4 regions of the Exiguobacterium acetylicum genome follow, and region 2 is predicted to be linked to each of the others. Evidence: riboswitches for the same ligand, from Rfam matches in the RefSeq annotation. Region 2 holds a riboswitch; each other region holds the start of a gene.
What was found. Region 2 has a riboswitch for thiamine pyrophosphate ahead of thiT (energy-coupled thiamine transporter ThiT). Riboswitches for the same ligand answer to the same signal wherever they lie in the genome.
Positions count from the first base shown of each region.

Region 1 (5,766 bases), 820 kb from region 2:
ATCGATCCGGATTCCAGTTGGCTTGCTGAACAACTGCTTGGGCGTCTTCCGTCTGTGCTTGATCCTTGATTGGATCGAATTCTTGTTTCATCTGAATCACTCCTCTTCACGTTCAAAACCTATAGACCGATTTACGTCTGAAGTCTTATTTACCTGTTTTTCAAACATTTAAAACATGCATCTGAAAAATTTGTTTACTGTTTTGTGAACGTTTATCCGAAATAGGCATGATAGAGCCGCTTCGCTTTGACGAGATCCGCCTCGCCATGAATCAGAACACGTCCATCCCGAAAAGCGACCATCCGATGTTCGTCCGTCGTAAACGCCAGCAAATATGGATTATGAGCAGAAATCGCAGCGACCGGCAGGAGACGTTGTTTCAACTGTTCCAGATCCCGCTGTCCGTCTCCGCGGATTTGAACGGCATCGCGACCGCACAGTGCCGTGAAACGTACCGTTTGATCCGATAAGTAAGGATAGGACGGCTCGATGCCGCACGACGGGCACTCCGTTTTCTTCAGTGACTGGACGTTGATTTGTTGAAACGTATTCGACCAGACATCAAACGCAAGCAAGCGCGTCCGCATGGCGCCCGTCTGTCCGCTCAACCACTTCAATGCTTCTGTCACCTGCAAGGAAGCGACCATCTGTACAGCTGGTCCGATGATCCCCGCCGTATCACACGTCTCCTGATCCCGTGGTAATTGATCGAGTAGACAATGCAGACACGGCGTCTCCCCGGGACGGACGGTAAACGTGATCCCGTAACTGCCGACACAGCCACCGTAAATCCACGGAATCGAACGCATCAACGCCATATCGTTCATCAGCAAGCGAATATCGAAGTTATCCGTCGCATCGATGATCAGATCGATATCATCGAGAAGCCACGTCAGTGCTGCCCGGTCGACGTCTACTACATGTGCTTCGATCGCGACTGTCGAATTGATCGCTTCAAGCCGTGCTTTTGCGGCAATCGCTTTTGGTACGATGTGACGCGCATCTTCCTCGGTATACAGCTGTTGTCGTTGTAGATTACTCCACTCGACATAGTCGCGGTCGACGATTCGGACGACACCGACACCGGCGCGGACGAGTTGTTCTGCCGACGCCGTTCCGAGTGCTCCCATGCCGATGATCAGTACCCTTGCTGATGCCAAGCGTACTTGTCCCGCTTCCCCGATCGGTTGAAATCGAGTTTGCCGTGAGTAACGGTTCATCGAATCAATCCACTCGTTGGACTACTCGCGACCGCATACTGTTTCTTCTCAATACGTCCCGCTTCGTATCCGAAACGTCCTGCTTCGACAGCTAGTCGCATGGCGTGCGCCATCTTGACCGGATCTTGAGCATGGGCGACAGCGGAGTTCAATAAGACACCATCCGCTCCTAGTTCCATCGCATAGGCGACGTCGGTTGGCGAGCCAATCCCGGCGTCGACAATGACCGGAACCGTCGTCTGCTCGATGATGAATCGTAGATGGAGCGGATTGAGAATACCTTGTCCGGAGCCGATCGGTGACGCCGCCGGCATGATGGCGTGACAACCGAGTTCCTCGAGTCGCCGTGCAAGGACGACGTCGTCCGACGTATACGGTAAGACGATAAAGCCTTCTTTGAGTAATTCTTCAGAAGCCCGTAGCGTCTCAATCGGGTCAGGTAATAACGTCTTGTCGCAACCGATCACTTCGACCTTGACCATGTCGCACATACCGGATGCCCGCGCAAGCTTCGCCAACCGTACGGCTTCTTCTGCCGTCTTCGCACCGGCCGTGTTCGGTAATAAATCGTACTTTGTTAAATCAAGCGACTCCAAAAAATTCGCTTGTTGTTTGTCAAAGATGTCGAGCCGACGGACGGCGAACGTCAAGATTTGTGAGGCGGACGCATCGATTGCTTCTTGCTGTACCGTAGCATCCGTATATTTCCCCGTTCCGAGTAATAACCGTGAGTCAAATGTCTTTTCTCCAATTTTCAGCATGTTTATCCTCCTCCTACGAAATGAACGATTTCAAATGTGTCGTTGTTCCGAACGACCGTCTGACCGTACGCCATGCGATCGATGATGTGTCGATTCTGTTCGACGATGACGAGCTTTTCCCCTAAGCCGAGTTGCGTAAGCATGTCCTCAATCGTTTTAATCTGTTCGATCGTGTGGTCATTGCCGTTAATCGTAATGTTCATCGGACTTCCTCCTTCTGAATCAACCGTAATGTATTTACCAAGACTTCCGCTGTCGCCGGTGCGAGTAATACGCCATGCCGATGATGCCCTGTCGCCATGAAGATCTGACGGGATGAATCGGCGACTCCGATATATGGCAAGCCGGACGCCGTTTGCGGTCGTACACCGGACCAGACTTCTTCGATGACCGCGTCACGAATCGGTGGATACAGTCGTTCTGCTGCTTGAAGCAATGACGTGACCCCAACGACACTGACACCGACCGTCTCGTCGTGCGGCAGTTCGGTCGCACCGATCAAAATTCGTCCGTCTGCTTTTGGCACAAGATAGACAGCGTCATCAAACAGGATCGAGCGTAACGACTGACCCGAGAGACGGACGGCAAGACATTCCCCTTTGACCCCATATGTGGCGATCGAAATGCCGGCTGTATCGAGCAAGGCTTGCGACCCGCGTCCAGCAGCGACCGTCACCGTTCGTCCGGTCCACGTTCCCGCATTCGACTCGACCCTGATGAAGTCATCGCTCTCTTCGATGCATGTAACATCTACTTGTTCTTCGATTGGTACCCCACGCTTTCGTAAGGCATATATCAATGCAGTCGTCAGTCGTCGTGGATCGATTTGACCGACCGCTGGAAACAGATGCTCGCGTCCTTTACGTTTTAACAAAAACGGTTGTTCCCGGTACCCACAATCGATGCCCGTCTCTCGCTCGAGACGACGTGCAAGCAGCGGATACAGACGACGACTACGTGCGGCAAGTAGATGCAATTCCGCTCTCAGCTCGATGTCTGTCGCGAGCATCCCGGCAGCTGCGCGGCTCGTTCCTTGTCCGCATGTTCCGCGTTCTAAGACGACGACGGATTCATTCTGACAGGCGAGACCGTAAGCAAGCGTCAACCCGATGACTCCGCCGCCGATGATGATGTGATCCGTCATACGCGAACCCCCTGGTAACTTAGAATGGCGGCGAGTGGATCCGATTGACCGAGAATACCCGATAAGACAGCGATTCCGGTTGCCCCGGTCGCTGCGATTTCAGGCATGCGTTCTGGTGTGATCCCGCCGATCGCAATGACCGGTTTTGTCGTGAAGGTGACGACTTGCTTCAAGGCGTCGATTCCCCGTGGCGGCACATTCGGCTTCGACGCTGTCGGATAAATATGACCGTACAGCAGGCGGTCGGCTCCTTCCGCTTCTGCTGCCAGTGCCTCTGCTAGTGAATGGACCGATTTCCCGATGACGAGATTCGGAAAATGACGTCGCACATCACGGACACGCAAGGACCGGCGCGTCAGCTGCACACTGATGCCTGCGACATGGGCAACATCGACCCGGTCATGAACCGTTAACTGCTCAGGCGAATAACCATGCGCAAGGAGCGCGTCGATTAGATCCAGTAATTCTGCTGCCGACAAGTTCGGTTCTCGTATATGCAGCTGATCCGTATAAGGTTGAAGGGAGTGAAAGGTCTTTATTCCGTCAAGCGGATGGATGGATCCCGTCGAAATCAGATGTAAACGCATCATGTTCTTCCTTTCCATACGAAAAAGGACCACTCCCGATGTTGAAGGGAGTGGTCCGAAAATGCGCTGAAGCGCTAAGGATATCTAGGATTTCGAGCCACTTCCCTCCGCTAGTACGAACTAGATCAGGTTCAAAGGGTCCGGATACTTCCGTCTCAGTCTGCTGGGAGACTCCCCTAGTGTCTTTTCGTGTTTAATTGGCTTGCCCCATTAGTCTAGCATGAGTCGCTTTGCTTCGCTAGTCCTAGTTGAGCGCTTCCACTTGCTGAATCAGCTCCGATTTCGTCGGTCGCTGTTGCTCTTGGCTGTCGGCATACATCTGCTTTAGCTTCAGGATGCGCATTACTTTAGCATCGAGCATCTCCGGCGTCAGCGTTTTGTCTTTGACGGCTTGCATCACTTCAGCATGAACTTTTGCGTAAGCACCTGCCTCTGAAAACATCGCCATATCAGCTCCATTGACGAGTGACTGACGTGCCGCTTCCGCGAGACCATATTGTTTCGTGATCGCCCCCATGACGAGATCATCTGTGATGATGACACCGTTGAATCCGAGTTGTTGACGCAAGAGGTCAGTCAAGATCGGCTTTGAGAGCGAGGACGGATTCGTATCGTCATACGCTGGATAGAGAATATGGGCGACCATCACCATCTCGGCGCCCTCTTGAATCGCTTCTTTAAACGGTAACAGCTCCGTCCGCTTCAATTCTTCCTTTGATGCCGTCACTTTCGGTAGCCCGACATGGGAATCGACACTCGTATTGCCGTGACCGGGAAAATGTTTGACGACCGGAATCGTTCCCGTCTCCTGCATCCCGTGCATCAGAGCCGTACCAAGCGTCGCGACGGTCTTCGGATCAGCACTGAACGAACGGTCGCCGATGATCGGATTGTTCGGATTACTGTTGACGTCAAGGACCGGCGCGAAGTCCATGTTGAAGCCATAAAAACGTGACAAATGACCGAGCGTACGTCCGACGTCTTCCATTTTCGCAGTATCTGCTCCTTGCGCCATCCGTTGACTCGTCGGTAGACGTAATCGTTGATCCGGTACCCGGCTGACGCGTCCGCCTTCTTCATCAATCCCGACGAAGGCATACGGTTTTTGGTTCGTCTCTTGAATCGCACGCGTGAACGTCAAGAGTTGCTCTTCCGAAGTAATGTTTCCACCGAGCAATAAGACCCCGCCAATCGCATGCGACTGTAATAATTTTCGGTCAGCTGCTGAAAGTTCCGTGCCGGCGACTCCGATGTAGAGCAGTTGATCGACCTTTTCGGACGTCGACATTGCTGCCAATTGTTGCTTTAGTTTTGCTTGTTGTCGTTCTTCTTTCGTCGGTTCAGGCTTCGGTTTCTTTTCTTCTGTCGGTTGCTTCGCTTCCGGTTGCGATGGTTTCGTTGGTTCCGTCGTCTCCTGCGCACACCCTGCAAGCAACAGGCAACCGATCAGTACGACTTTCTTCACAAAGGATCCTCGCTCCGCACACCATTGATCGAATAATAGACGGAAATCTCAGCGTTCAGTGATTGCGAAACCGAACAATATTTATCCTTTGATAACGAGATGGCGCGACGGACCTTATCTTCCGGGAGATCACCTTCGAGCCGGTAATGAATCGAGATCGACGTAAAACGCCGCGGGTGGTCCTCTGCCCGTTCTCCTTCGATATCCATTTCGAAATGGGTGATCGTCAAGCGCATCTTCTCTAAGATTGAAACGATATCAATTCCGGTACAGCCGGCAACGGCATGTAGCAGTAGTTCAGTCGGTCGCGGCGCTTGATTTTCGCCACCGTTCTCTGGTGCTGCATCCATCGCCAGATGATGCCCTGATTCCGTCTGTCCACTAAATCCCATCTGTTTGTTCCATGTCACTGTCGCTTGCATCGTTTCCACTCCTTTATAAGTAGTCTTCTTCTGTAGTATACGCAAAAAACAGTACTCCTGGAAATTCACACGCTATTTTGAATAATGGTTCTTTTCCCGAAATCTCGCTTTGCGATACCCGATGAAATCGTTTCATGCTATCCTGTTACTCATAGTTTCGCGCGCAA
Region 1 covers NZ_CP082333.1:1,236,535-1,242,300, reverse strand. Annotated here, with positions in the region: gene K7G97_RS06365 (hypothetical protein) at 1-91, opposite strand, end outside; gene K7G97_RS06360 (ThiF family adenylyltransferase) at 213-1,220, opposite strand; gene K7G97_RS06355 (thiazole synthase) at 1,217-1,981, opposite strand; gene thiS (sulfur carrier protein ThiS) at 1,984-2,184, opposite strand; gene K7G97_RS06345 (FAD-dependent oxidoreductase) at 2,181-3,125, opposite strand; gene K7G97_RS06340 (thiamine phosphate synthase) at 3,122-3,715, opposite strand; TPP riboswitch at 3,798-3,900, opposite strand; gene nagZ (beta-N-acetylhexosaminidase) at 3,957-5,177, opposite strand; gene K7G97_RS06330 (OsmC family protein) at 5,174-5,599, opposite strand.
Region 1: it holds a riboswitch for thiamine pyrophosphate, as region 2 does, so the genes downstream of both, K7G97_RS06340 (thiamine phosphate synthase) here and thiT (energy-coupled thiamine transporter ThiT) in region 2, are expected to answer to the same signal.

Region 2 (5,766 bases):
GAATCCGAAAGTGCCACAAGCGCTTGAGAACTGTATCATGCAGGCGCTCGCAAAAGCACCGCATGACCGCCAACAGTCCGTCGCAGCCTTTAAGGCAGATATGGTGACGGCGTTGTCTGACGAACGAGCAAGTGAAGGCATCCGAGGTGCAGAAGAGGATGAGATGGAAAAGACGATGGTCTTATCGCCTGTCCAAGTGCCAGAAGAATCAAAAGCGGAACCAGAATCACCCGCTGTCACGACCGTTCAACCGAAAACACCGGAAAAGAAAAAGAAAAAACGCTGGTGGATCGTTCTCTTATTGCTCATATTGCTAGGTGGTGCAGCTACGACGTTTGCGATGTGGCCAGATCCAACGGTCACCGTACCATCTGTCGTCAAGACGGATGGAGACGAAGCGGAAACGAAGCTTGAGAAACTTGGATTCGTTGTCGAGACGACAGAACGAAATAGCGATACAGTCGATGAGGGAGACGTCATCAGTCAGACACCGCGTGAAAACGCACAGGTCAAGAAGGGCTCGACAGTCAACTTGGTCGTCTCTACCGGAAGTGCTCCGGTCGAAGTACCGGATGTGACAGATGACGCTGAAAAAGAGGCGATTGCGACGTTAAAAGAGGCTGGATTCGCTAAAGTCGAGGTCGAACGTGAAAAGTCGGATGAAATCGAGCGAGGTAATGTGATCCGGCAATCGATCTCTGCTGGGACGGAAGTGATCGCAAAAGAACAGACGATTACGATCACTGTCTCAGAAGGAACGTCGTCCTTTGAATTGAAAGACTTGACGAACTTATCGAGTGATGAAGCGAAAGCGTATCTCGATGAAATGGGTCTCGACGGTACGTTTGAACAAGAATTCTCAAGTGATGTCAAGCTCGATCAAGTCATCCGTCAATTCCCGCAAGCAGGAGCACAAGTCGAACCGAACGACTCCGTGACGGTCTTCATCTCAAAAGGTGAGGAAGAAAAAACGTTGACAGCGACGTTCCCTGAAAAGGTCGTCTATGATGCGGTCAGCGAGAACGAGGACGAGGAACCACCGAAACAAGTCATCCGGATTGAGACGGAAGATGCGAAAGGGAAGCGGACCGTCATCGAGGAATCAATTGATCAAGATGAGACATTCGACGTGCCGGTGACGATTGATCCGGGAGAAGAAGGCAAGATTACGATTTATAAAGACGATACGGTGTATCGTTCAAAAACCATCACGTACAATCAAGCAAAAGACGCACAGTGAATGTGATGAAAAAGGAGTGCATAGGATGACGGAACAACGCATCGAAGAGAATCGAGAAGGAACGATCATACGCCTGCAGGGTGGCTTTTATGATGTCATGACACCAGAAGGAGAGGTCCGTTCACGGGCAAGAGGGAATTTCCGAAAACGCGGCATCAGTCCAGTCGTCGGAGACGAGGTCGTTCTTCATATCGAAAGTGAGACAGGATATATTCTCGAAGTGAAGGAGCGGGACAACTTTTTAGTACGCCCGCCTGTCGCGAATATCGACCAGGCATTGCTCGTCGTTTCGGCGGCAGAACCTGATTTTTCAGCGCACTTGCTCGACCGATTTCTCGTTTTGATCGAAGCGAAGGAAATTCAACCCGTCATCCTGTTGACGAAAATGGACTTGCTGGACGATGTTAAAGGACCGGCTGTCCGAGAGGCAATTGCCGCTTACCGGAAGATTGGCTATACGGTCATCGAGACATCAAGTGAGACGTTGTCGGGTGTTGAGCAAGTCCGTCCGTTGCTTGCTGGAAAAACGAGCGTTCTCGCGGGACAATCCGGTGTCGGGAAAAGTTCATTGCTCAATGCACTGGAGCCCTCGCTTGATTTAGAAACAAGTGCCATCTCGAAATCACTCGGACGCGGACGCCATACGACGCGTCACGTCACATTGATGCCGCTTGCCGAAGGATTGATTGCCGATACACCGGGTTTCTCGAACCTTGATTTTCCGTATGAAATGGAAATCGAGGATGTACGATGGAGTTTTCCTGAATTCGTGGCTGTACAAGATGAGTGCAAATACCGAGGTTGCTTGCATTTAAATGAACCCGGTTGTGCCGTCAAGGAAGCCGTCGAAGCCCAAGAAATCATGTCCTCTCGTTATGAGAACTATGGTATGTTTATAGACGAAATCAAGAATCGAGCCCGGAGGTATTAAAGATGATTAAAATTGCACCATCTATCTTATCAGCAGATTTTGCGAATCTCGAACGTGATGTCAAAGCAGTCGAAGCGGCAGGCGCGGACTATATCCATTTTGATGTCATGGATGGTCAGTTCGTACCGAACATCTCGTTTGGACTACCTGTGCTTAGCAGTTTACGTCAAAAGACGGATATGATTCTCGATGTCCATTTGATGATCGACCAGCCAGAACGTTTCGTTGAAGATTTCGTCAAGGCAGGGGCAGACATCGTGACGTTCCACGTCGAAGCGACGAATCATGTCCATCGTGTCTTACAACAAATCAAAGCAGCGGGCGCAAAGGCAGGAGTCGTCTTGAATCCGCACACGCCATTATCAACGATTGAACACGTCCTTGAGGATGTCGACATGGTCTTATTGATGACGGTCAATCCGGGCTTCGGTGGACAAGCCTTCATCGAGCGTGTCATGCCGAAACTCGCAGCACTCGCGCAAATGAAAGCAGATCGTGGTCTGACATTTGAAATCGAGATTGACGGTGGTGTCAATCCGGAAACGGCAAAACTTTGCATCGATAACGGTGCGAACGTTCTCGTCGCAGGATCAGCAATCTATAATGCACCAGATTATGCGGAAGCGATCACTAGCATTCGTCAAGGGGCTGCCGTATAATAAGAACGAGAAAACGAAATATGATGACCGCAAGGGGTGTCGCTTGAAAAGCGGCTGAGAGGAGTCTTTTAGACTTTAACCCTTCGAACCTGTTCCGTTCAAACGGACGTAGGGATGTGGCGCACGCAGGCAGTACGGCGTTCGTCGTACTGCCTTTTTGTGTCCTCTCGTACAATGAAGGAGGAAAAACAGCATGAAACGGTTACAAATGATGATGGAAATTGCCATCTTCGCCAGTCTCGGAGTCGTCTTTGATTTACTGATTCCATTCAAAATGCCACAAGGTGGTTCGATTAGCTTAGCGATGCTACCGATCTTCGTCATGGCATTTCGCCACGGTGTCGTCGGAGGGGTCGTCACGGGAGCGCTTGTCGGTACGATTCAATTGATGTTCGCTCCACAAGTCTTGACGATCGTTCAACCGATGCTTGACTATACGATTGCGTATGGTGTCGTCGGATTAAGTGGTCTGTTCGCGCGTCAAGTCAGACTAGCCGCGCGCAATGGACAAAAGAAAAGCTTGATGGCGTTCGTTCTCCTTGCGACGTTATTAGGCGCAGGACTCCGTTATATCTGTCATGTCATCAGTGGCATCGTCTTTTTTGCCAAGTATGCAAAAGGTCCAGTCGTGGAATACTCTTTCGTCTATAACGCAACGTATATGGTTCCCTCGTACATCTTATGTGGAATCGTAGCAGGAATTCTATTTACGACTGCGCCACGCTTACTCCGTTATTCGGCACGAGGCGTCTGAGATGCGGGCGATTCTCGTTTGTGCCGGTCCGCGAGAAGAAGTGCCGGATTTACGGATGTTTTGTCAGCCGGGTGATTTCATCGTCGGTGTCGATGGTGGTGTTCAGACGATTGAATCGTATGGGCTGACATGCGACCTGACGATCGGTGATTTTGATTCGCTTGGTTATGTACCAGAAGGGGCAATCGTTCATCCGGCTGAGAAAGATGAAACGGATCTCGAACTGGCACTTCGTACAGTCTCAGAGAAGAAACAGTTTGAGGATACCTTCATCATCGGGGCGACAGGTGGGCGGCTCGACATGACCGTCCAAAATGTATATCTATTGAAGCGATATCCAGAGGCACGACTCGTGACGAAACGAGAAGAGGTACGATACTTGGCTGAGGGAACGTATGCAGTCGAAGCAGGGAGCTATCATTATCTTTCGTTCATTCCACTCGTACCGTCGACTTTAAGCTTATCCGGAGTCAAATATCCACTTGATGCACATCCCGTACCCGTCGGAGGTTCCTTGACCGTCAGTAATGAATGGTGTGCGTCAGAAGCGAAGGTGGAGCTCCATCAAGGAGAACTATTGATGATGCGGACGCTTAAGGAATAGCACAATCATAGGAAAGAGGCCGTGGATGACTCCGCGGCCTCTTTTTGTCTGAAATTATTCTTCGAGTTGAGAAGGGGCGACACGGATGTCGCTTTGAGCGGATAGATGTTTTCCTTTGACGAAGAGATGATAACTTCCCCACATGACAAGGAAGAAAGGAACACCGATGTATAGCGCGATTCGTTGATCCGCTTGAAACGCAAGACTGACGAGGACGACGACGTTAAGTGTCAACGATATCAGTGGTAACACCGGATAGAGTGGTGTTTTGAATTTTAATTCGGATACATCGTGTCCGTTTCGGACGAACTGACGACGAAATGCGAGCTGAGAAGCAGAGATGGAAATCCAGCCGACTTGAGCGCCAAGTCCGGCTAAGGACAAAAGCCAAATGAAGACGGTATCTTCTGCGAAAAATGCGGTCAGAAGCGATAACATCGCGAACATCATCGTAAAGAGCAACGCCCGCATCGGCACACCACGTGCATTGACGTAAGATAATTTCTTTGAAATCATCCCTTCTTGCGCCATCGCCCATAACATCCGGGTCGCCGCATATAGTCCGGAGTTTCCGACGGACAACAACGCCGTCAAGACGACGATGTTCATCAAATCAGCAGCGTACGGGATGCCAATCGCATCAAAGACCATGATGAATGGGCTGCTGACTCCACCAGCCGTCTCATACGGAATTAATGCACCAACGATCGTAATCGATAAGACGAAGAAGATGAACGTACGCCAGACCGTATTGCGAATCGCTTTTGGAATCGATTTTTCTGGCGTGTCGGACTCCCCAGCCGCGACACCGATCAATTCCGTTCCTTGGAAGGCGAAGTTGACGGCAATCATTGTCGTCAAGACACCGAGAATCCCGTTTGGAAACCAACCGCTTGCCGTAAAGTTCGCGAACAACGATGTTGGGCGATCTGCTTCCATCGGTAACCAGCCGAACCAGGCAGCGCCACCTAAAATGATGAAGAACAGGATCGCGAGGACCTTCAAACTCGAGAACCAGAATTCAGCTTCACCGAATGCTTTGGCGGAGACGGCATTCAGACCGAACAGCAAGACCGTAAAGACGGTACACCAGACGACAACGGGTACATTCGGAAACCAGCGGTCCATTAAACTGCCGGCAGCTGTGATTTCGAGTGCCACCGTCACGGCCCAGCCGAGCCAATAAATCCAACCGACGGCAAAGCCGATTCCTGGTCCGATGAAGCGGGTCGTATAGGTCTGAAATGACCCCGAGACCGGCAGATAGACCGCTAATTCCCCTAGACATAACATTGTCAGATACATGATGGTCCCACCCACGATGTAACTGAGGACCGCCCCGAGAGGTCCTGCTTGTGAAATCGTTAATCCTGACCCTAAAAATAAGCCTGTTCCGATGATTCCGCCGAGTGAAATCATGAACAGATGTCGACTCGTCATCTCTCGTTTGAGTTGCATGATGACTTCCCCCAATTCTGACAAAATAAAGTACGTTCCTATTGTAAGCGTTTTCAATAAAAGCGACAATTAGTTTATGAGAAAAATAAATGAGGGCATAAAAAAACCGGAAGGGAAGAT
Region 2 covers NZ_CP082333.1:2,056,760-2,062,525, reverse strand. Annotated here, with positions in the region: gene pknB (Stk1 family PASTA domain-containing Ser/Thr kinase) at 1-1,240, shown strand, start outside; gene rsgA (ribosome small subunit-dependent GTPase A) at 1,266-2,171, shown strand; gene rpe (ribulose-phosphate 3-epimerase) at 2,174-2,830, shown strand; TPP riboswitch at 2,853-2,962, shown strand; gene thiT (energy-coupled thiamine transporter ThiT) at 3,024-3,584, shown strand; gene K7G97_RS10820 (thiamine diphosphokinase) at 3,586-4,188, shown strand; gene K7G97_RS10815 (amino acid permease) at 4,243-5,646, opposite strand.

Region 3 (5,766 bases), 1.5 Mb from region 2:
AGGAATGTCGTAGCGATCCGTGAGTGCTTTCAACCGAACTGCCTGATCGTAGAATTCCTTTCCTTGTGCGGTTTTTTCCCGTAGTTGTACGATCGTCGCACCACCTAAAACAGCTTCCTCAACGACCATCTCGATCGCGACGCCAGGATGGTACCGACGATCCGTCACTGCATAGATGGAGTAATCAATTGACACGTTCTGTCACCTCCACCAGGTCTTGCTCCGTCATGAGGCTGATTGCATTGAACAACTCTCGTTTAAAATTACCAAGACCTTGCGCGGAGGCTGCTTGTTCTCCTGCTTTTCCCATGACGAATGTTCCGTGAACAGCCGCCTCAAACGTTGTATATCCTGCACCGAGGAAGCTCGCAATCAATGAAGCCGTCATACAGCCCGTACCCGTGATGTCCCCTAGACGAGATGTTCCTACATGTAATTCCATTTCGCGCGTTCCATCCGTGATATAGTCGATCGGACCTGTCACGACGAAGACAGCTTGGTGTTTGCGAGCGAATGCACGAATGCTTTCTCGGTCCATAATGGCATCTCCCGCAGCATCGACTCCCTTAGTTCGCCCATCCTCCCCAAGTAACGTCTTGATTTCAGAAGCATTTCCTTTAATGACCGTACACCCGAGATCAATAAGTTCTTTAGAAAAGGCAGTACGTAATGTCGTTGCTCCTGCTCCAACTGGATCAAGAACGATCGGGACATTCAAACGTCCCGCTTCACGGGCTGCAAGTCGTTGAGCTGCTTGCATGTCTGCATCGATCGTACCAATGTTTAAGACGAGGGCTTGCGCGAGTCTAACCATTTCTTCTACTTCGCGAATATCTTCCGCCATGACGGGTGATGCTCCAACAGCGAGTGTGACGTTCGCACAGTCATTGATCGTCACCGTGTTCGTCAGATGGTGAATGAGTGGTTTGTGTTCAAGAATGGTCGTAAACATGTGTATCCCTCCAAAGTGAATGAAAATGATGTGTCGGTCCAATACCTTTTCCGAGGGCAAATCCATGACGAATTGCCTCCGTGACATAGCTCTTTGCCTGTCTTACGCTATCTGTTAAATCTTCTCCAAGCGCCATCCGCGCCGCAATCGCCGCAGATAAGGTACAACCAGTTCCATGAGTATGTTGATTATCTAACCGTTCCGATGTGAAGCGGTGTTCCACTTCCCCATCAAACAACAAATCCGTCGCAGCTCCTGAGAGATGTCCACCTTTTAGTAATACTGCCCCTGTCTGTGTAGCCAATTGATGCATCGCCAATCGCATTTCCTCTAGATTGGTCACTGATCGTCCTGTTAAACGCTCCGCTTCCGGTAAATTCGGTGTGACGAGTGTCGCAAGTGGTAGAAGTTCTGAAATCAATGCTTGTTCAGCCTCCGTCCGCAATAGGGCATGACCACCTTTAGCGACCATGACGGGATCTAATATGATCGGAACTGTCTGTTTGCGGAGATGTGTAGCAATGACACGAATCGTCTGCGCATTCGAGACCATTCCGATTTTGATCGCATCGACACGAATGTCTGAAAAAATCGACGTTAACTGGGCATCTACGATTTCTGGGGATAACTCTTCCACCGCTTGAACACCCAACGTATTTTGCGCCGTGACGGCTGTCAGGACGCTCATTCCATAAACGCCTAAAGCTGAAAATGTTTTTAAATCTGCTTGAATCCCAGCTCCACCACCGGAGTCGGATCCTGCAATCGTCAGTACGTGTTTCATATTCTTTTCACCTTCCCATCGAGCAATGTAAGGGAGTCGTGACCGACAAAAAAAGCGTCGACCGCTGTAAAAAAGCAGTCGACGCTATACGAAAGCGTTATACACGCATTCCGGTATCCGTTCGGCTCAACTTTCCTACGCTGGTATTATCCAGTTCAGGTAATAGGGTCGAAAACAGATTGGTTTTCCTCTCAGCCGGATTCCTCCAGCTCCCCTAGTTGCTCAAGTATTCGTTTCGCCTTAACTGTAGCATAGAGAAGAAAAAAAAACGAGCCGAAGCCCGTTTTGATTACAGATATGCCAATGGATTGACTGCATTCAGAGGAGAAGAAGCACTGTATTGATAGCCTCCGACATGTAGTTCGAAATGCAAGTGTGGTCCTGTTGAATTCCCTGTACTACCAAGTGTTCCGACTTGCTGACCTTGAGAGACCGTTTGTCCTGCACGAACCGATAATGAACTCATATGTGCGTATACAGTCGTGTACACTTGTCCATCGAGGAAGTGAGAAATCATGACATGATTACCGTAAGGTCCACCACCTGATGCTGTAATGACCGTTCCAGCTGCTGCAGCGACGATTGGAGACCCGACCGAACCACTGAAATCAACACCGTTGTGGAACGTATAACCATTCGCGCCGCTTGCTGGTCCGAATCCTTGCGACACTCCACCAGACGACGGTCGAACGAATTTCCCTCCACTCGAAACAACGGGCGGGGCAACAGAATCAGTTGATTCTGAACTCTTACCTGCTTGTTTTGCTGCTTGAGCATTCGCTTTAGCGGCTTTTTCGGCTGCCGCTTTCTCCGCTGCTGCTTTTTCAGCCGCTGCTTTAGCGGCTGCCTTCGCTGCCGCAATTGCACGTTCTTGCGCTTCGAGAGTTGCTTGAAGTTCTTTTGCGTCTAATAGTTCTGTCGTAAACTTCGTCTTCCCTTTTCGTAATTTCTTCAGTGTAGCACTACGTTCTTTCATTTGAAGTTTTAACGCTTTCTTTTGTTCAATCAATACTTTCTTTTCTTGCATTTGCTCCGCTTTTTTCTCAACGAGCGCTTGTTTTGCTTCTGCTAATTTTTGTTGCGTTGCGATGTAGTCCGAAATCATTTTATCGTCTTGCTCAGCGATTTTTTTCCCCGCCATGACACGGCTGAATAAATCACCTAAATCCTTCGATCCGAAAATGACTTCTTCCCATTTAATCGAGTTTCCATCGTTCTCTTGGAAGACTCGCAAACGATCACCGAGTAGTTCTTCCTGTTTCTGTAACATTTCTTCGTAACGAACGATGTCTGCCTTTAACTCATCGATTCGAACGTTCAACTGTTCAATTTGTTTATTTTTTTCGGAGACTTGGAAAATCTTTTCGTTGATTGCTGCGTCAATTTGATTGATTTGACGTTGCTCTTTTGAGATTTTAGCTTCTTGTTTTTTGATCGCTTTTTCAAGTTTACGTTGTTCAGCAGCATTTTCAGCCTTTTTTTCTTTAATAGTCGCTGCTGCGATCGGTTGTGTTCCTGTTATAAGTAATGCTCCTAAAACAATGGTAGAAATTAGTTTTTTTAGCATATATCGTTTTCCTCACTTATGTTTTTTCATATTTTATTATAGTATTCAAGTTTCTCTCATATCTGAAATAGATTATAGCACCGTAATCGTTTCAAAAAAATTTCATTTACATTTCAAATGAAAACGGTTTTTTGTAATATATGATTTATTTTTTGAAAATGACAAAAAAAGAACCGTTGCATATGCAACGATTCTTTATGATTAAAACATCGACATTGGATTAACTGAGTTAGCTGGACCTGTTGCACTGTAGCTGTATCCACCAACGTGAATTTCGAAGTGTAAGTGTGGACCTGTTGAGTTTCCTGTGCTACCACGTGTTCCGATTTGTTGACCTTGGCTGACGCGTTGACCTGCACTAGCGTTCAATGAACTCATATGTGCATAGACTGTCGTATATGTCTTCCCGTTCAATTGGTGAGCAATCATGATGTGATTTCCGTAAGGTCCGCCACCTGATGCTGTAATGACTGTACCAGTTGCAGCTGCTACGATTGGCGTGCCAACTGGACCACCGAAGTCAATCCCGTTATGGAACGTATAACCGTTTTCTCCGCCTGCAGAACCATACCCTTGTGTCACAGCACCAGCAGTTGGATGAATGAAGAGTCCGCCTGATGATGGTGATGGTTTAGGTGTCGATGGAGCTGGAGCTGGCGCAGTTGGTGCTGGTGTAGATGGTTTTGGTGTCGATTGTTTCGTCGAACTAGAAGGTTTTGCTGACTGCGCCGCCTTCTCTTGTGCTGCTTGCTGAGCTGCTGCTTCTTTAGCGGCTTGCTCTTCTGCTTCTTTTTGAGCTGCTGCTTGCGCTGCTTCAGCTTCTGCTCGTGCTTTTGCTTCACGTGCAGCTTGAGCTTGACGTTCTTTTTCGATTCGCGCTTCACGTTCACGCGCTGCTTTTTCAGCTGCAATCGCTTTTTCTTGAGCGATCAAAATTTGCTGGACTTCTTTTGCATCCATCAATTGTGTTTCGAACTTTTCTTTTTTCTTACGTAGTTCTTTTAAGCGTTTGTTCCGCTCTTTTAATTGAGATTCAAGATCCGCTTGTTGACGTTTTAATTCTTTTTTCTCAACGACCAACTGCGCTTTCTTTTCTTTTACTTCTTGCTGCGCATCCGCTAATTGCTTTTGCGTATTCTGGTAATCCGTGATCATTTTATCATCTTGTTTTGAAATGGATTTCCCTGCCATGACACGGCTTACGAGATCACCAACGTTTTTAGCGCCAAAGATGACTTCTTCCCATTTAATTGAGTTTCCATCATTCTCTTGCATGACACGAAGACGATCACCAAGTAGTTTTTCTTGGCGTTTTAGTTTCGCTTTATATTTCTCGATTTCTTTTCCAAGTTCAACGATTTCACGTTCTGTTTCTTTGATTTGACGATCCTTTGTTTCGACAGCAAAGATTTTTTCGTTCAACGCTTCGTCTAGTCGATTGACTTCTTGTTGTGTTTTAGAGATTTTTTGACCTTCTTGATTAACAGAAGACTCTAAGTTTTTTTGCTTTTTAGCATTTTCTTGTTGCTGTTGTTCGTTTTTGGCTTTCTGTTCACTTAAATCATCAGCTGCTGCAAAATGAGGTGCTGATGAAAGAACCAGTGCGGAAACGATGAGCGACGCGAACGTTTTTTTCATGTAGTATTCCCTCTTTTTCTGTAGTGTATGTTTTATGATTTATCGTAGAGTATTTAAGTTAAATTTAAATTCTGTAATAGTTTTTCTTTTTTATAAGAACGTTTTTGATTATAGCATTCATTCCTCTTCCATAATATTTCAGTGATATTTCATTTTAAATAAATCTTTCCTCTTCTATGTAATAGAAACATTTGGAAGGTAACTCATCGTTGCAACTTTGGAGTGTTTTTGGGAAACTGAAGCGAACAGAAGGAGGATATCATATGAAATTAGACCACACTGGAATTGCCGTTCGCGACATGCAGGAAGCCATTTCATTTTATACAAACGTACTTGGAGGAATCTTAACAAAAGAGTACTCGAATCCTGCGCCTGGTGTCGCTTCCAATATTGCGGTCATCGAGTTCGATGATGCGCACATCGAGTTGTTGACGCCAACAAGTCCGGATAGTCCGATCGCTCGTTTTTTGAAACAACGCGGGAAAGGTGTCCACCACATTGCTTATCGTGTAGAGAATTTAGATCAAGCGATTGAAGAAGCAAAACAACAAGGCTTAACATTTTTAGAAGATACGTATCGAACGACGCCGTTCGGACGACGATTGATTTATATGAATCCTCGGCATTCACACGGCGTCATTACAGAACTCTGTGATTATCCAGAGAATCCCTAAAAAAAATCAGCACTGCGTTAACGCAGTGCTGATTTTTGTTTTATACCATTAGCCAAGTTTTGCAACGATTTCCCGATTGAATGCAGGAATATCATCTGGTTGACGACTTGAGACGAAATTATCGTCAACGACGACTTCTTCATCTGCAAAG
Region 3 covers NZ_CP082333.1:581,409-587,174, reverse strand. Annotated here, with positions in the region: gene thiE (thiamine phosphate synthase) at 1-195, opposite strand, end outside; gene thiM (hydroxyethylthiazole kinase) at 185-952, opposite strand; gene thiD (bifunctional hydroxymethylpyrimidine kinase/phosphomethylpyrimidine kinase) at 933-1,736, opposite strand; TPP riboswitch at 1,852-1,962, opposite strand; gene K7G97_RS03035 (murein hydrolase activator EnvC family protein) at 2,026-3,303, opposite strand; gene K7G97_RS03030 (murein hydrolase activator EnvC family protein) at 3,505-4,941, opposite strand; gene K7G97_RS03025 (VOC family protein) at 5,205-5,615, shown strand; gene K7G97_RS03020 (type 1 glutamine amidotransferase domain-containing protein) at 5,664-5,766, opposite strand, start outside.
Region 3: it holds a riboswitch for thiamine pyrophosphate, as region 2 does, so the genes downstream of both, thiD (bifunctional hydroxymethylpyrimidine kinase/phosphomethylpyrimidine kinase) here and thiT (energy-coupled thiamine transporter ThiT) in region 2, are expected to answer to the same signal.

Region 4 (5,766 bases), 1.1 Mb from region 2:
CCGAGTGAAATCGCAGCACCGACCGATCCACCGAATGCTTGCTCGATTCCGAAAGCACTTTTAAAGATCATTGCGAACACACCAGGAAGTTCCGTCAGGTTCGTGACGACGACATAAAGAGCAGCGAGCAAGTAAAGACCTGCCATGATAGGAACGATGATTGCAGAGAACTTCGCGACACGGTGGACACCACCAAAGATGACGAGACCCGTCAAGACGACGAGTGCAGCACCGACGACAGCTGTGTTGATACCGAACGCATTGTCAAAGGCAGCGGCAATCGTGTTCGATTGAACGGAGTTGAAAATAAGCCCGAATGTAACGGCAATCAAGATTGCAAAGACGATTCCGAGAGCCCGGTTCTTCAAGCCCTTTTCGATATAGTAGGCAGGACCACCACGGTACGCGTTCGATTTCGTATCGCGCACTTTATAAACTTGAGCCAGTGTACTTTCGATGAGAGCCGTCGCACCACCGAGAAGAGCGACCATCCACATCCAGAAGACGGCACCCGGTCCGCCGAGTGTGACGGCAATTGTGACACCGGCAAGGTTACCCGTACCGATTCGTGTCGCAGCACCGATGAAGAATGACTGGAGGGAAGTGATGCTTTCCCCATTATCGTCTGTTGTTTGTTCACTTTTATCGAGCGTGACGCGGAACATCTCTTTTAAGTACGTGAATTGGATGAAGCCAGTTCGGATCGTGAAGTAGATCCCGCCGCCGATCAATACGGCGATTAATACATACGACCATAAAATATTGTTGGCGTAATCGACACTTCCTTGAATGACTTGCTGAATGGCGTTCATGATGGTGTATTCCTCCCAAAGAATAATAAAAGCTATACGCTAAATTATACGAATTTTCTGAAAATAATCAACAAGGAATAAAATAAAATTTTAAAACTTAATAATGTTAGCTAAAAAAATCATACGATGAAATCTTGGGAATGAACGAAAAAACTGTCACTCTCGGTATCGAGAGTGACAGTCAAGGAAAGCTGAATCATCCATATTGTAGCAGCTGTTCGTATAGTTCATCGAGTTGCTGTTGGATACTTTTAGAAACGGTATCAGTCGATTTTTCACGTTTTGCTAATTTCTGTTCAAGCCGCTCGATCTGCACTTCCAACTCGTGTTGTGACAAGCGTTTTGGTTTTTGAGGGGTTACGTGAAGTGAAGAAGATATAGCGAACTCAGTACGCTTCTGTTGAGCATACGTATACGTACCATGATAACGCGTCAAACCATTTTCGAGCCACAAGATCTGCGGAAAAAGCCGATTCAAGAAATAGCGGTCGTGTGAGACGGCAATCAATGTACCAGAAAAGTTCTCGAGTGCTTCTTCGAGTGTCTCTCTTGATTCAATATCGAGATGGTTCGTCGGCTCGTCGAGAATTAAGACATTAATCGACGAATGAACGAGGACGGCGAGTTGCAATCGCACACGTTCGCCTCCGCTAAGTGACAAAATGGACCGAAAGACAGTTGGTCCAAAGAACAGGAACCGGGCTAGGATATGGCGGGCTTCTGCTTCTGGAACGGCAATCCGGTCTCTAAACCAGTCGATTAACCGTGCGTCCTCTTCGAAATGGGCATGCTGGGACAGGAAACCGATCCGATTCGATGGTCCACGCGTGAGTGTGCCTGCGTCTGGTGATAATTCGTCAAGCAGCAGTGAGAGCAACGTCGATTTCCCGCTTCCATTCGTTCCGACGATCGCGATCCGATCCTGTGCCATGATCTCGAACGAAACGTCATCAAAAATGTGGCGGGTTCCGTAAGCAAACGAGAGTTCTTCAGCACGAAAGACGACTTGGCTCGTGTGATCAGTGGAAGAAAAAGAGACGTCAGCGGTTTTGGCTTCGAGTTGTGGTCGTTTAATCCGTTCGATCCGCTCGAGTGCCCGTTCCATCGATTTTGCTTTACGGAATAATTTCTCACTCGGTGGAGATGCTTCGTTTGCCCATTGCCGGAGTCGACGAATCGCTTCCTTCATTTTCTTTATTTTTTTCTGTTGCTCTTGGTAGGCGTGGAACTGTTCCATCAAGCGACGTTCTCGTTCGACGACGAACGCGCTGTAGTTCCCTATATAGGCTGTCAGTTCACCGTCTTCGAGTTCAACGATCGAGGTGACGACGGCGTCTAAGAAGACCCGGTCGTGAGAGACGAGCAGGATGGTCCCTGTGTAGTCCCGTAAGAACTGCTCCAGCCATTCCACGGCAGCTAAATCGAGATGGTTCGTCGGTTCGTCAAGAATGAGCAGATTTGGCTCCATGAGTAACATGCGACCGAGACAAATCTTCGTCTGTTCACCACCGCTCAACTGGTGGAAAGGACGAGTGAGTAACGGACGAAGGTGTAACCCGTTCACCATGCGCTCGATCTTCGAGTCGAGTAGATAGCCATCCTTTTGTTCGAACGCATTCGTCGCTTCCGCATATCGCGCGAGTAACGCATCAAGATTCTCTGGTGCTGTCGCCATCATTTGCTCCAACTGTTGCATCCGAGAACGGATCACGAGAGTCTCTGCAAACGCTGTCCAAAGGACGTCGAGTCCGGTCATCGTCTCACTATATACAGGAAGTTGTTCCAAATAGCCGATCGTCAAACCGCTCTTTTGATAGATGACACCACCGTCCGGTTGCTCAAGGCGAGCAAGCAAGCGGAGTAATGTCGTCTTGCCACTCCCGTTTCGTCCAATCAGACCGACACGGTCGTGTTCGTTTAAGAAGAGGGAAACATCCGTTAAGATCGTTTCGCCTCCGAATTGTTTGGTTAGGTGTTGAATGTCGCAAATCATCATAATCAATTGATCCTTTCGCGCGCATCAAAAAAAGGAGAGCGCAAATAGCACTCTCCATCACGTGTGAAAGATGCGCTTTGCTGTATTTTTCAATCATGAAGTTCTAAAAAAGGGCAGACGGGTGCCTTAGAACGCCATTCCATGAAAAATCGCGCGCAACAGATACAATTGTTCCATCAACCAGTGTTTGCACGCGGCAAAGTCCATCTTTTCACACCACCTTTCGTTTCAGATATCTCTAGTTTACTATTTTTTTGTCAGTTACGGAAGTCTGAATTATTTGAACACACCCGCGATTGAACTGAAGAAGTCACTGAGTCCATCGAATAATTTAGCGAAGAAACCTTTCGTTTCTTCTGATGTTGCGAAGGCATGGATGTCTTGTCCCGCATTTTTGAGTCCACTTTCGATTTGTCCCCAGTTGATGTTCGCTTGCTCCATTTGATTGAATAGATTCGTCAACCGGTCCATTTGTGCGTCAGACAACTGGATATTGTTGTTTTGAATGACTTGGACGATCAGGTTTTCGATCTCGACTTTGGTTTCCGGTTTTTGATTGGCGATCTCAGCCTTGATCTCATTCATTAAGTCAGCGACTTTATCCGTGCCGACCGTTTTTCCGACGTCTGATGTGACCGATAATTCTTGCTGTGCTAAATCCTTACGTTCGTCACTTAACTTAATTCCAGTCTCAGCGGAAGTTTGATCGTACGCTTTCATGATTCCTGTCAGTGCCGATGTCCCGGTCACCTTGTAGGGAGAAGTGATCGTGATATCGGCATCTTTGACACCCGCTGTGACGAGAGCGTTGAGATACATATCCTTTGTCACCCATGTGATGTTCTCCGTCGAGACGGAAAGTCCATCACCTTTTTCCGTCAGTTCAATCTTAGCCGACGAATACATATTGCCACCTTTTTGCGATTGTGGAATATTTTTCCCGAGATATTTTTCTTCGTCAGCAGAGGTTGCGATGATTGGCGTGATGCCTTCCGGTGCATTGAGACGAGAAAGCACCCAAGCCTTATCCTTTGCGCCGAGCGACTCACCGAGTGTGACGATCGTCTTATCGACGACTTGTTCGGCAGATGCGGCTGTCGGAAGTAATAGAGCAGAAGCGATAACGGCTGACGCCATGATTTTTGTTGGTGTATGCATAATGAAATCCTCCAATTGTAAGTAACAGAATGAATTATAGTATCAGGTACTAAATTTAGTGTACGAGAACGAAAGAAGTTCGGAATCGGTCTGTAGATGGAGACGGCATCCGTCTTCTGACACTCCATAGTATAGCGAAAAGAGGACAACTTGACTTCCATTTTCAGCATGCTATAGTGAATTTGAATCGAATAATGACCACTAGGGGAGTCGGTAGACCGACTGAGACGAACGAAGACGTTCGGACCCTTTGAACCTGATTAAGTTCGTACTTACGGAGGGAAGTGGCGTCAAGTCTTGTTCTTCTTGCGCCATGCCCGTGTGTTTCGGGGTGGTGTTTTTTCGTTTCATACTAAACGAGGAGGATGAGATCATGACATTCACACAAGAAATCAAACAAGCGGCACAAGCGTATTGGGATAGTAGTTTTACGCACCCATTCGTACAAGGAATCGGGGAGGGGACGTTACCACTCTCGAAATTTCGGCATTATGTCATGCAGGATGCCTATTACTTAAAACACTTTGCGAAGATTCAAGCGAAGGCAGCGTCAAAAGCAGACGACTTCGCGACGATCGCGACACTTGCCGAACATGCGACTTCGACTTACGAGGCAGAGCTGAGCTTACATCAATCATTTTTTGAGCCGCTCGGTATTACGGAAGCAGATCTTGAAGTATTTGAACCGGCACCGACAGCATATGCGTACGTCTCGCACATGCATCATGCGAGTGAAGGAACGCTTGGAGAGACGATTGCTGCCATCTTGCCATGTTACTGGTTGTATTATGAAGTCGGGCAACAATTACTGACGTGTACACCGGAAGAGAAAATCTATCAGCAATGGATCGACACGTACAGCTCGGAATGGTTTGAAAAGGTCGTCTTTGAACAAATTGCACGGCTCGATGCGCTGGCGGAGCAAGCGAGCCCGACGGAACGCGAGCGGATGAAACGTCATTTCGTGACAAGTTGTTACTATGAGTTACTCTTCTGGCACATGGGGTGGACGGAAGAGACGTTTGCGTCAGTTTACGAAACGATTCCAGCACGAGCGGTATCTTCTTGAATCGCTAGATGGTAGAATTAGGAATACCATCTAGTGAAAGTAGGGATTGGAATGGAAATTATCGTGATTGCACTTGTAATCAGTGCAGCATATGCTGTACAACGAATGCTTGGTAAAGTCAAAGTAAGATTTCTTGGATACATCATTCCGATATTAATCGTGTTATCCGGTATATCTGCTTCGACGCGTAACTTTAAGGTAGCGTATAGCATGGGGAGCTACATTTCTGCTGTTCTTGTCATCATCGTCTATGCACTACTGACTTATTGGTTATACCGCGTCTACCATCGTGCGAAAGAAGAAGCTGAATATCCGTATCAATCACTAAAAGACCGAGGCATCCTTTAAGGAGCTTCGGTCTTTTGGTGTATCACGTCATCATTTTTTCCAGTTTTTAAAGCCGTCACCAAATTCGAGATGCAGTTTGTCGGTAAAGACACCGTTCTGAAAGACCGGCACATCAACCGGTAAAGTGCCTTGCGGTTTGAACGTTCCGAAGATTGCGCGGATACCTGCAGGCAGGTTCGGTCCCGCTGATTTCAGATTGCCTGCTTCGGAGTCTGGACCGTTCGGGTCGCCTTTGAAGCCATAGATGAGGACATGTGCCGGTGCGTCTGGTTGAACAGCGACATCGTATGGGTTACGGAGACTGAGCAGGACGGATGGTGTATCCGTTTGTTTCGCATAGCGGAAGATCGAAGCCGGAATGGCTTGTTCTGGTGCAGTAGGGA
Region 4 covers NZ_CP082333.1:989,338-995,103, forward strand. Annotated here, with positions in the region: gene K7G97_RS05090 (alanine/glycine:cation symporter family protein) at 1-812, opposite strand, end outside; gene abc-f (ribosomal protection-like ABC-F family protein) at 1,009-2,808, opposite strand; gene K7G97_RS05100 (DUF1002 domain-containing protein) at 3,085-3,966, opposite strand; TPP riboswitch at 4,160-4,266, shown strand; gene tenA (thiaminase II) at 4,340-5,035, shown strand; gene K7G97_RS05110 (hypothetical protein) at 5,087-5,383, shown strand; gene K7G97_RS05115 (glycoside hydrolase family 3 protein) at 5,414-5,766, opposite strand, start outside.
Region 4: it holds a riboswitch for thiamine pyrophosphate, as region 2 does, so the genes downstream of both, tenA (thiaminase II) here and thiT (energy-coupled thiamine transporter ThiT) in region 2, are expected to answer to the same signal.